2 linked regions of the Lichenihabitans psoromatis genome follow. The protein of the gene in region 1 interacts with the protein of each later gene in a pairwise test. Links are inferred from orthologs where the notes say so. Each region holds a gene or a part of one and is shown on either strand. Other genes may lie near its edges. The genes, in order: cysK and cysE.

What was found.
Region 2: the proteins of cysK (region 1) and cysE interact in binary tests that used the Escherichia coli proteins (3 or more experiments, as listed by UniProt). The link is inferred for Lichenihabitans psoromatis from one-to-one orthologs.

What each region holds. Positions count from the first base shown.
Region 1 is NZ_CP036515.1:2,530,591-2,533,540, forward strand. Bases 1-2,851 are described here. They hold cysK (cysteine synthase A), read right to left. Parts: upstream 2,006-2,851; coding sequence 995-2,005; downstream 1-994. Other genes in these bases: trmD (tRNA (guanosine(37)-N1)-methyltransferase TrmD), read left to right, coding at 1-333; EY713_RS11795 (glutathione S-transferase family protein), read right to left, coding at 330-965; EY713_RS11805 (RrF2 family transcriptional regulator), read right to left, coding at 2,100-2,546; dut (dUTP diphosphatase), read right to left, coding at 2,550-2,851. Also shown: more of dut, read right to left, coding at 2,852-2,950.
Region 2 is NZ_CP036515.1:2,779,452-2,787,430, forward strand. What follows is about bases 2,786-5,596. They hold cysE (serine O-acetyltransferase), read left to right. Parts: upstream 2,786-3,679; coding sequence 3,680-4,513; downstream 4,514-5,596. Other genes in these bases: EY713_RS12940 (alpha/beta fold hydrolase), read left to right, coding at 2,807-3,586; EY713_RS12950 (DUF3126 family protein), read left to right, coding at 4,651-5,046; EY713_RS12955 (PilZ domain-containing protein), read right to left, coding at 5,118-5,596. In the rest of the region: EY713_RS12925 (division plane positioning ATPase MipZ), read right to left, coding at 118-1,074; EY713_RS12930 (FAD-dependent monooxygenase), read right to left, coding at 1,175-2,380; EY713_RS12935 (zinc-finger domain-containing protein), read right to left, coding at 2,403-2,651; more of EY713_RS12955, read right to left, coding at 5,597-5,753; EY713_RS12960 (PAS domain-containing protein), read right to left, coding at 5,804-6,442; EY713_RS12965 (rhomboid family intramembrane serine protease), read left to right, coding at 6,681-7,559; EY713_RS12970 (CBS domain-containing protein), read left to right, coding at 7,658-7,979.

The sequences.
Region 1 (2,950 bases):
ATCGCGGCGCGCGGGCTCGAAGAGGTTTCGATCGGCGATTATGTGCTGTCGGGCGGCGAGATCGCGGCGCTGGTGCTGCTCGATGCCTGTGTTCGCTTGCTGCCCGGCGTTATGGGGGCGCAGGCGTCCGGCGTCGACGAGAGTTTCGAGAACCATCTCCTCGAATATCCGCAATATACGAGGCCGCGACATTTCGAGGGACAGGATATTCCGCCGATTCTTCTCGGCGGCGATCACGGCAAGATCGCGGCGTGGCGCAAGGCCGAAGCCCTTGCGGTGACCCGGGCCCGCCGCCCGGATCTCTTGACGAACCGCCGAACCGACGCGGATTAGCTCACGGCAGCTTCTTGCTGGGCGACAATATCCGCATCACGAGCCGTTGCGGCCTCGAAAGACGGACGTTTGGTCATTCGCTCGAGATAGGCTTCGATCTCAGGCAGCTTCGGGACGAGGCCGAAACTCGTGGTCCATTGTAACGCCCCGGCCCACAAAATGTCGGCCGCCGTCATGCGCGCGCCAAGCAGATAGGGTCCCCCACGGAGCTGATCTGTGAGCGTCGCAAGCATGCTGTCGTAGGTGCCGTAGGGACAGAGAGCGATGGAACCCGCATCCCGCTTCATGGCTCGGTCGACGATCGCCGGCTCAAAGGACGAACCATAGAACGCCAGCCATCGGAGATAGGGACCACGGAGCGGGTCCCCGATCGCCGGGGCAAGGCCTGCCTGCGGAAACAGGTCAGGCAGATAGGTGAAGATCGCAACTTGTTCGGTCACCAACGCATCGTCATGCAGGATTGCCGGCACCTTACCCATGGGGTTTACGGCCAGGAACGACGCCTCGCGCTGTTCGCCGGCTTTCATGTTGACGAGACGAAGCTCGTGCGGCGCGGCGAGTTCATCGAGCAGAATGGAGACGCCCGTCGATCGGGTCTGCGGGGCATGGAAGAAGACGAGCTTGTCAGTCATGCAGGGTCATTCCTGTTTGGATCGAGCGATCAGAGACCGTCGAACAGCGCCGTTGAGAGATAACGTTCGGCGAAGGACGGCACGATGACGACGATCCGCTTGCCCTCCATGCCGGGACGCATGCCGATCTCGAGCGCCGCCGCGATCGCGCCGCCCGAGGAAATGCCGACCGGAATGCCCTCGATACGCGCAACATGGCGAGCGGTGTCGAACGATGTCTGATTGCTGACCGTGATCACCTCGTCGATCACGTCGCGGTGCAGAACGTTGGGCACAAAACCCGCGCCGATGCCTTGGATCTTGTGCGGGCCGGGTTGGCCGCCGGAGAGCACGGGCGAATCCTCGGGCTCGACCGCCACGATCTTCACGCCCGGCCTGCGCTGCTTCAGCACCTCGCCGACGCCCGTGATGGTGCCGCCAGTGCCGACCCCCGCTACAAAGACGTCGATATCGCCGTTTGTGTCGGCCCAGATCTCCTCGGCGGTGGTGTGCCGGTGGATGTCGGGATTGGCGGGGTTCTCGAATTGCTGCGGCACGACCGCGCCCGGCGTCGATTCGAAGATGTCCTGTGAGCGTGCGATCGCGCCCTTCATGCCATGCGCGGCGGGCGTGAGCACCAATTCGGCCCCAAGAAGCGCCAGCATTTTGCGGCGTTCGATCGACATCGACTCGGGCATGACCAGGATCAGGCGATAGCCGCGCGCCGCTGCCACAAAAGCCAACGCGATCCCGGTGTTGCCGGATGTCGCCTCGATCAGCGTCGATTGTCCCGGCTTGATGGTGCCGGCCCGTTCGAGCGCGTCGATCATGCTGACGCCGATCCGATCCTTGACGCTCGACATGGGGTTGAAAAATTCGAGCTTGGCGAGGATCTCGGCTTTGCAGCCCTTCTCGGCCGCAAGGCGCTGCAGGCGCACCAACGGCGTGTTGCCGATCGTATCGGTGATGCTGTCGTAGATGCGTCCGCGGCCATAGGTCGGCACCGCCGCCGAGGCGGTGTCGTTGGCCGGAACGGGAGCGGTCGCGAAAGCGGATGACATCGTAGGCTTCCTCCCGGAAAGAACGTGCTTCTGCCGCAGCTTATCGCAAGTTCCGCCCCTTCAACAGCGGCATCCACGCGTAAGCCTCGACCGCCTAGATGTGAAAATCGGCCATGGTGGTCTCGTCGGCATCGATCCCGAGCGCGTCGGCGCGGCGGCACAGGTCTTCGATTGTGGTCTGGTCGAGTCGGTCCAGAAAGGCAGCGGTCGCATCCGCGATCGTCGGTTTGATGACGTCGCCGAGCAGCCTTGATGGGGGCGCCGAATCGATCTTCGGATCCGCTTTCGCGGTGTCGATCGCGCGCGCGATATCGCCGAGGCTGATCCGTCGCCGCTCCCGCGCCAGTTCGTAGCCGCCATGCGGGCCGCGGAGGCTTTTCAGAATGTCCGCGCGCACCAAAATCTGTAGCAGCGACTCGAACTGTCGCGGGGCGACGTCATGGCGCGCTGCGAGCGACTTGGCCGGCAGCGGCTTCGATCGAGCGAGCCGCGCGGTATCCAGCACGGCCGCGATCGCAAAGAGAGTACGCCGCGACAGCATCGGTCAGTCGTCGGCCTTGAAGAGCGTCGAGAGAAGGCCGGTCGACCCGAAGCCCCCCGCGCCACGATGGGTCGCGCCGAGATCCTCGGCGACCACCAGCACGGCCTGTTCGACGCGGGCGAACACCAGTTGGGCGATGCGGGTCCCGCGCTCGATCGGAAAGGGATCGCGGCCGTGATTGACCAGCAGGACCCTGACCTCGCCGCGATAATCGGCATCGATCGTTCCGGGTGCGTTCAGCACCGTGACGCCATGGTTCAGCGCCAGCCCAGAGCGCGGCCGCACCTGCGCCTCGTATCCGTCCGGGATCGCGAGCGACAGGCCGGTCGGCACCAGATCGCGGGCCCCCGGCTCCAGCACCATGGTGACGTGGTCGGGCAAGGCAGCCACAAGATCCATGCCGG
Region 2 (7,979 bases), 250 kb from region 1 along the record:
CGCGCGCTCGTTGCTGTGCCGCTTCGTTGATCTCGCAACAGACGAGACCATCGGCATATCGGACCGTTGCACAACATGAAGCGAACGCATCGGTCAACGGATTGATCCGTCCGCAACTCACCCCTGCATGTCGCGTCCGGCCGCAAGATCGGCATAATAGGCGGAAAGGCGCTCGAACCAGAGATGCCGCGCCTCGAGATGCGCCATGCCTGGTACCCGCTCCGGCAGTCGCAGCGTCTCGATAAGCGACATGATCTCTTGCCGCGCCGCCAACTGCGAGCCGGTGAGGACGCCTGTCTTCGTCGCGGCCTCGATCGGATCGAGCGCCGTCAGGCCGATCGGAAATAATTCCCGGAAAATGACGCGGTCGTGCAGACCCTCGGCGGTGCGGAACAGAAGTTCCGGCGCGAGCTTGCCGAGGCTGATGGCGATCTGGCGGGCATTGTTCGATTGCAACGAGGCGATGCGATTCCGAACCAGGACCCAATCGATCAGGCCCGCATCGGCTTGTCGGCGCTTCCGCCGCGCGTCGAGCACGAGGTCGGCATAATGGGCGATCATACCGCGTCGCGCCCGATCGTGATGCACGCGGGAGAAGACGTCGATGTCGATGTAGCTGTCGTTCATCGGCGACACGAGCGTGTCGGCGAGCGAATGGGCGAGCCGCATCAGGTAGCTGTCGCTCGCCGGCGTATCGACCACGACGAATTCGTAATCATGCTCGATTTGAGTGATGGCGTCCGCGAAGCCGGCAAATTCGCGTGTCTCGTTCTCGATCACGTCGGCCGTCGTGGCGCGGTCGAGCGCATGATGAAACGGCATCTCGATGTCGCGGCCCCCGGCGCTGGCCCACGATTGCCGGTTTTCCAAAAATCGGGTCAGCGTGCGCTGACGTGTGTCGAGATCGATCGAGGCCACGCGATAGCCGGCCTTCAGCAATGCGATCGTCAGATGGATCGACAGAGTCGATTTACCCGTGCCGCCTTTTTCATTGGCCACGACGATAACATGGGCGCTGCGTAAATCGGGGTGGTCGTCATCGATCGCCATACTGGTCCGAATCTTCTTACTCACCCCACCTGCATTGTGGCGAGATCATCCTCCCCTGCCTAGCAGGCGAAAAGGCGCGGCCGTCATGTCCAAAAGTTGTGAGCCGGCCATTGTGCCGTCATGATCATGCGTCAGCCGCTGGTTTTCCATAGAGCCAGTCGTATCGATCCAGCATGCGTCGTTGCCCCATGGACCGCATCGCGAGATCACGCGCCATCCCGGCGACGGCCCCGAAATGGTAGACGGACCCTTGCCGCCGCGACTCGCGCTGCACGCGATCGGCCTTGGCGTGGCGCAGCCGCTCGTAGGCCGCAAAGGTCGCAGGGGTATCCGACGGATGGCGGGCGGCTGCCAGCCCGAGGGCCCATCCATCCTCGATCGCGCCGGCAGCACCCTGCGCCAGAAACGGAAGTGCCGGATGCGCAGCATCGCCCACCAATGTGATCGGTCCGGTCGACCAGCGAGCAAGGGGAGGTCGGTCGAATAACGGCCAGATCCGCCAGTCCGGAGCCGCCTCGATCAGGTCGCGAGCCTCACGGCTCCAAGCCGCAAAAGGTTTCTTCAGCCGAGCGGAGTCGCCGCGCACCGTCCAAAGACTCGGCGCGGCCTCCGATCCCTCCCACCTGTCGGCGACGATCGCCACCACATTGATGAGCGCGCCGCCGCGCACGGGATAATGAACGAGATGGGCGTCGGAGCCGAGCCACAGGTTGGTGGCCGACGCACGAGCGAAGGCCGGCGCCTCTGCGGCGGGCACCAACGTCCGCCAGGCGATCCGTCCAGCATAGGTCCGATCATCGCCCCGGTCTGCTGCGAGCCTCGATCGGATCGAGGATCGTAGGCCGTCGGCGCCGATCAAGCCATCCGACGCTATGGATCGATTGTGCCCCTCGCTCGACAGGTTTGCGATGACGGTCCCACCATCGACCGCGAATGATGTTACGGACTGACCCGTTTCGATTGTGATCGACGGATGCGCCCAAACGGCTTCCAGCAGAGCAGCCTGGAGATCGGCCCGATGAATGACCAGGAGCGGGGCGCCATACCGCGCTTCCGCTGCGGCGCCGAATGGAAGATCGACGATGGTCGCGCCATCCCGCCCGCGCCTGATCCGCAGCCGGTCGGGCCGGACCGCGGTCTCTCGCAAGCGCTCCAACAGGCCGAGGTCGGCCATCACGCGCGTCGCGTTAGGGGGGAGTTGCAAACCCGCACCCGCTTCATGCAACTCGGGCGCCCGGTCGAAGACGGAGATCTTCGTGCCGTGTCGGGCCAGTGACAAAGCTGCGGTCAGCCCCGCGATCCCGGCCCCGGCCATAACGACATGACGCATGGTTGGGGCTCGGGCTGGCGTGTCAGGGGGCGGTGTCGGGGTTGAACTCGCATTCGGCTGGTGAGCAGCCGTGACCGAGCGACGCGACGAAGACGAAGCGGGTCGAGCAATACGGGCAGACCGCGTCGTCGCTATCGCCCATGTCGATATAGACATGCGGATGGTCGAAGGGCGGCAAGGCGCCGGTGCACATGAATTCGTGTACGCCGATCCGGATGACCGGAACACCCGGCTGATTGTGGAAATGCGGGGTCGTGAAATGGGCGGCCATTGCGTATCCGGCGGTTATGGTTCGGGCGTCGAAGCCAAGATCCCTTTCCGCAACATTCGTCGCGGAATACTGGACGGGCGAGCGGCCGCACCATATGCGGACGCGGCAGCCTTGTGTAGGGCAAAACTACATGGCTCCTCAGCGCGGGATAGAGCATGGATCATTTTGACTCGGCGGGCCTTCGCATCGCCTATCTGGATGCGGCTCCCTCTCCGGAGATCGCCAGCCCGGTGGGGGCCGACACGGTGGTGCTGGTGCATGGCTTCGCGTCGAATCATGGGGTCAACTGGGTCAATCCGGGTTGGGTCAAGACGCTGACGGACGCCGGCTATCGCGTTCTCGCGCTCGACAATCGCGGCCATGGGCAGAGCGATAAGCCGCATGAGCCGGCCGCCTACGCGACCCCCCTGATGGCCGACGATGTCGCGCGCCTGCTCAACCATTGCGGCATCGAGCAGGCCGACGTGATGGGCTACTCGATGGGCGCGCGGATCACCGCGTTTCTGGCGCTCGGCCATCCGCATCGGGTTCGATCGATCATCCTGGGTGGTCTCGGGCACCATCTCGTCGACGGCGCGAGCCTGCCGCCGCATATCGCCGATGCCATGGAGGCCGCGAGCCTCGACGACCTGACCGATCCGACACAACGGATGTTTCGGCGCTTTGCCGACCAGAACGGCAACGACCGGATTGCCCTTGCGGCCTGTATTCGGGGCACACGCCAGGTGCTGTCCGCGGCCGAACTCGGCACGATCGGCTGCCCCGCTCTCGTGGCGGTCGGCAGCACCGATCACATCGCCGGCGACCCGCATGCGCTGGCGGCTTTGCTGCCGGCTGGCGAAGCTTTGGTGATTCCCGATCGGGACCATAATTTCGCGGTGGGCGATAAGGTGTATAAGCGCGGGGCTCTGGCGTTCCTCGCCGCGCGGTCCTGAGTGGTGAGACGCATCCCGGAGGGGGCTTGCGCCCACGGGTCAGAACCGTATTTGTAAGGGCAACAGGCGGTCCGATGATCGCGAGGAGTTGTCATGGATCAGCGCTCGAGCGCCAAGGTGATCGGCCTTCCCGGGACCGATCCTCTCTTCGACCGCGTCAGAAACGAGGCGGAAGCCGTGCTCCGCAACGAGCCGGAACTCGCAGGGTTGATGCTGTCGACCGTGCTCAATCACGACGACCTGGCGGGGGCGGTGGTGCATCGCATCGCGGCGCGGCTCGATCATCCTGACGTGCCGGGAACGCTGTTGCGGCAAGTCTTTACCGACCTTGTCACCAGCGCCGGATTACAGGAGGCCTTCGCGGCCGATCTTCTTGCGGTCGCCGAGCGTGATCCGGCCTGCACCAAGCTCATCCAGCCTTTGCTCTATTTCAAAGGGTTCCACGCCATCCAGACGCACCGCATGGCGCATGCATTGTGGAAGGCCGGCCGCCAGGATCTCGCTCTTTACATTCAGAGTCGGTCGTCGAGCGTGTTTCAAACCGACATCCATCCCGCCGCCGTGATCGGCAAGGGCCTGTTCCTCGATCATGCGACCGGTCTGGTCGTCGGCTCGACTGCCGTGATCGAGGATGATGTCTCGATGCTGCAGGACGTGACGCTCGGGGGCACCGGCAAGCAGAGCGGCGATCGGCATCCGAAAATTCGTCATGGCGTGTTGATCGGCGCAGGCGCCAAGGTGCTCGGCAATATTGAGGTCGGCCATTGCTCGCGAGTCGCGGCCGGTTCGGTCGTGCTCCAACCCGTTCCGCCGAAGACCACCGTCGCGGGTGTGCCGGCTCGGGTCGTCGGCGAAGCCGGATGTGCGGAGCCGGCGCGTTCGATGGAGCAGCGGCTGCAGAAACTCGATCGCGGAGGCGACGCTTGATCTGCCGAGAACGGCAGGCTGGCGGCCTCGCGTCGATCGGCCTATAGGCACCACGACGGCATGTCGGCGCGTCGATCGATCGGGACTCGCGAGTCCTCCACCGCCGATATCGGCCCAACGCGATCCGGGGGATCATCTTGAACAAGACCGAACTGCATCAGTTGCAGGACTATCTGCGTGGCATCCTGGGCAATACGGGCCTGAAGGTCACGCAACACGCCAAGGAGGACGGCGCCGCCGACGTCGCACTGGGTGAGCGCAAGATCGGCAAGCTCGTGGTCGACGACGAGGACGGCGACCGCTCTTTTTCGTTTGAAATGAAGATCCCGGTGCAGCGGCCGGCGATCGAAGAATATCTGCGGCTGCTCTTCGAAAATCCGAAGCTGAAGGTGATGGCGCGCGCCAAGAAGACCGACTCGGTCGAACTCAATTCGGGCAGCGACTTTCTCGGCATCGTCTCGGCCGATGATCCGAAGGGCAATTCCTACACGTTTCAGATGGCGATCCTCGACTACGATCTCGAAGAGCGCTGAGGCCTGCCTGCTCGGGCCTGCCGCATTTAGGCGGCCTGCTGCATCTTTGCGGCCTGCCGTATTTTGGCGGCCTAGAGAACGATGTGTTCGTCGAACGTGTCGATCGGGAGCAGCGCGTCGAATTCGATTCCGAGGCATCCCGCAGACGCCCGCACGACCCGTCCACGGGTATTGCCGATCGACACCGTTGCGCCTATCGCTGGCCGGATGTCGCATTGAAGCGCGGCTCCGGAGAGCGACACGTCCAGGAGTCGCGCCGGCATCGTCTTGACATCCTGAGTCGTAACAGTGGTACGACCGAGCCGTGGAACGATGCGGATGTGACGTCGCCCGTCCAGCAAGCCGAGTGCTTGCCGGTTAGCCAGCCACGTCAATTGTTCGGCGAGCTTCTCCCGCCGAACCAGCGGCACACTGATCTGGATCGCGAAACCGGTTTCGGTCAGGCGTGCGATGACGCCCTCGACGCGGCCGATCTGATCGAGGTGGCAGACCACCCGGTCCCCCGTGATGCCCTTGACGGCAGCCACCAGCGACGCCCCGCCCGGTGACATGTCGATGGCTTGGCACGGATATTCCTGCCGGTCCCCGAGCATGTAACGCCCGAGCAGTTGCACCCGCACGCGTTGATGGCGGCGACGCTCCGCGCCGGGTGGCGTCACACCACGGGACGCGGACTGAAACAGGGCAGGGGCATGCGCAATCGTCATGCGACGACCATCACGGATTTTTGGTTAACGACCGGTAAGCGCGACCCGTGTCAGCCGGCGCGGCGGTCTCCGCCCGCTGCCCTGCCGCCCTGGTGGAGCACGAGATAGCCGTAGCGTTTCGGCGGTTCATTGCGGACGACGGGCTTCGGGGGGGCCGGCTCGAGTTGGTCGAGCGTGAAAGCCGCTCGCTCGATTTCGAGAAGACGCAGAGAGCGCAACGACAGGTAGTTGACCGGCGACAGCCCGAGCCACGACGGGATCGTGAGCGGTGCGATGCAACCGAGCAGCCGGGCATGCGCGCGGCCGTTATGACGAAGCGGCAGGAGCAGCATCTCAAGCTCGATCTGCGATTGATCCTCTGGTCCGGCCGCCAAGCCGGCGACCGCAGGCGATCCGTCATCGAGCACGCCGAACAGCACGCTCAGCATGGTGCTTCGATCGAACCTGTCCCACAAGCTCAGCCAGGACCGGCCCTTCAACTCGTCCAGAAACAGGGCATTCATCCGCGTGCCGGACAGCCGGATTGGAAAAATCGGAGTTCCGGTTGGCGTGTCGACTTCGAGGATAAACGTGTCCGACAAGATCCCACGGATGGCCGCGGGGTCGATCTCGCCGCGTTCGGGAGCCGTGCGGCCGCCGCGCAAAGTGTTCCAGTAAGCGTAGAGCTCCTGTGAAACGGCATGTATCATTTAGAACCCCGAGTATCGATTTGGTGCGGGTGCGTATCGGACGTGTCCAATACGCGCCACATCGACCCTGTCTCGGGGTCCAAGCAGCATCAGCGATGCCACGCCGATGGAAGCGGCGCCGGTCATGGTTTTGCTTCTGCTTCGACCATCGATCGCTTAAGTGTCGGGGGGCCGACGCGACGACGCAGGGGCCTCCGGCAACCCGACATAGCCGCTCGCTGCACCTCAAGGACCCGCATTGAGTATCGACTCGCCCAAGCAACCCATTTTCCGTATTCCGATCTCGCTCGTGATCGTTTTCGGTGTCCTCGCCGTCATCCACCTCATTCGAACAAGCCTGCCAGAGATGGTCGATGCCGATGTGCTGGCACGGCTTGCTTTCGTACCGGGTCGGCTGACGCTCGCATGGGATCCGGCCTGGGTGCTCGGCGGGGTCGCCGGTCTCGATCCCGACAGCGCTGCCGGGCAGACCCGTATCGAGGTCGCCCGCTTCTTTCTGGGGGATGGCTCGCTTCAGCCCTGGACGCTCCTGACCTATTCTTTGCTGCACGGAAACTGGACGCATCTCGGGCTGAACGGCATCTGGCTGCTAGCGTTCGGAACGCCAGTCGCGCGCCGCTTTGGGTCATGGCGGTTCGTATTATTCCTGTTGGGTGGCGCGCTCGCCGGCGCCATCGCGCATTATCTGGTGTTCCCGCGCGATCTGCAGCCACTCATCGGCGCCTCTGCGGCCGTATCGGGCTGCATGGCCGCGGCGCTTCGCTTCATGTTCCAGCCGGACCGACAACTCGGGGTCGGCGATCTCGGGCGGGACAGTATGGCCCTGGCGCGCCGCCCGATGGTTCCGTTGGGCCGCATGGTGCGCGACCGGCGTGCCATGACGTTTCTGGTCGTCTGGTTCGTGACCAATCTCGCGAGCGGTCTCGGCGCCGTCGCGATGGGGATCTCCGACGCGCCGATCGCGTGGCAGGCCCATATCGGCGGGTTTCTGTTCGGGCTCTTGGCGTTTCCGTTCTTCGATCCCGTCCGCACGACGATGACGATCGGAGATGTGACCTCCGCGACGGATGCAGGTCGCGCGGTCGACTCGGACGCCGAAGACCAGCAGCGCCCCTGATCAAGCCGCCCCTTGTGCCTGGCCACGAGCAGGATCATGCTGACGATCTTGCAGCAAGAGCTCTCAAGAGCCGCGACGCATCGCCAAGGGAGGTGACCATGAACTTATCGCATATTCTGGCCAACAAAGGGCAGGCGGTGATCACGACCGCGCCCCACCGCACGCTCGGTGAAGCCTGCACGGTGTTGAGTGAAAAAGGCATCGGCGCGCTGGTGGTGACGAGCGCCGATCGGGAGGTGCTTGGTATCTTGTCCGAGCGAGACATCATCCGAGCTTTGGCCAAGCACGGCAGTGCCGTTCTCGATCAGGCCGTCTCGGCCTTCATGACCGCCAAGGTCGTCACCGCGACGGAGCATACGAGCGTGACGGCCGCGATGGAACAGATGACCGATGGGCGGTTCCGGCATATGCCGATCGTCA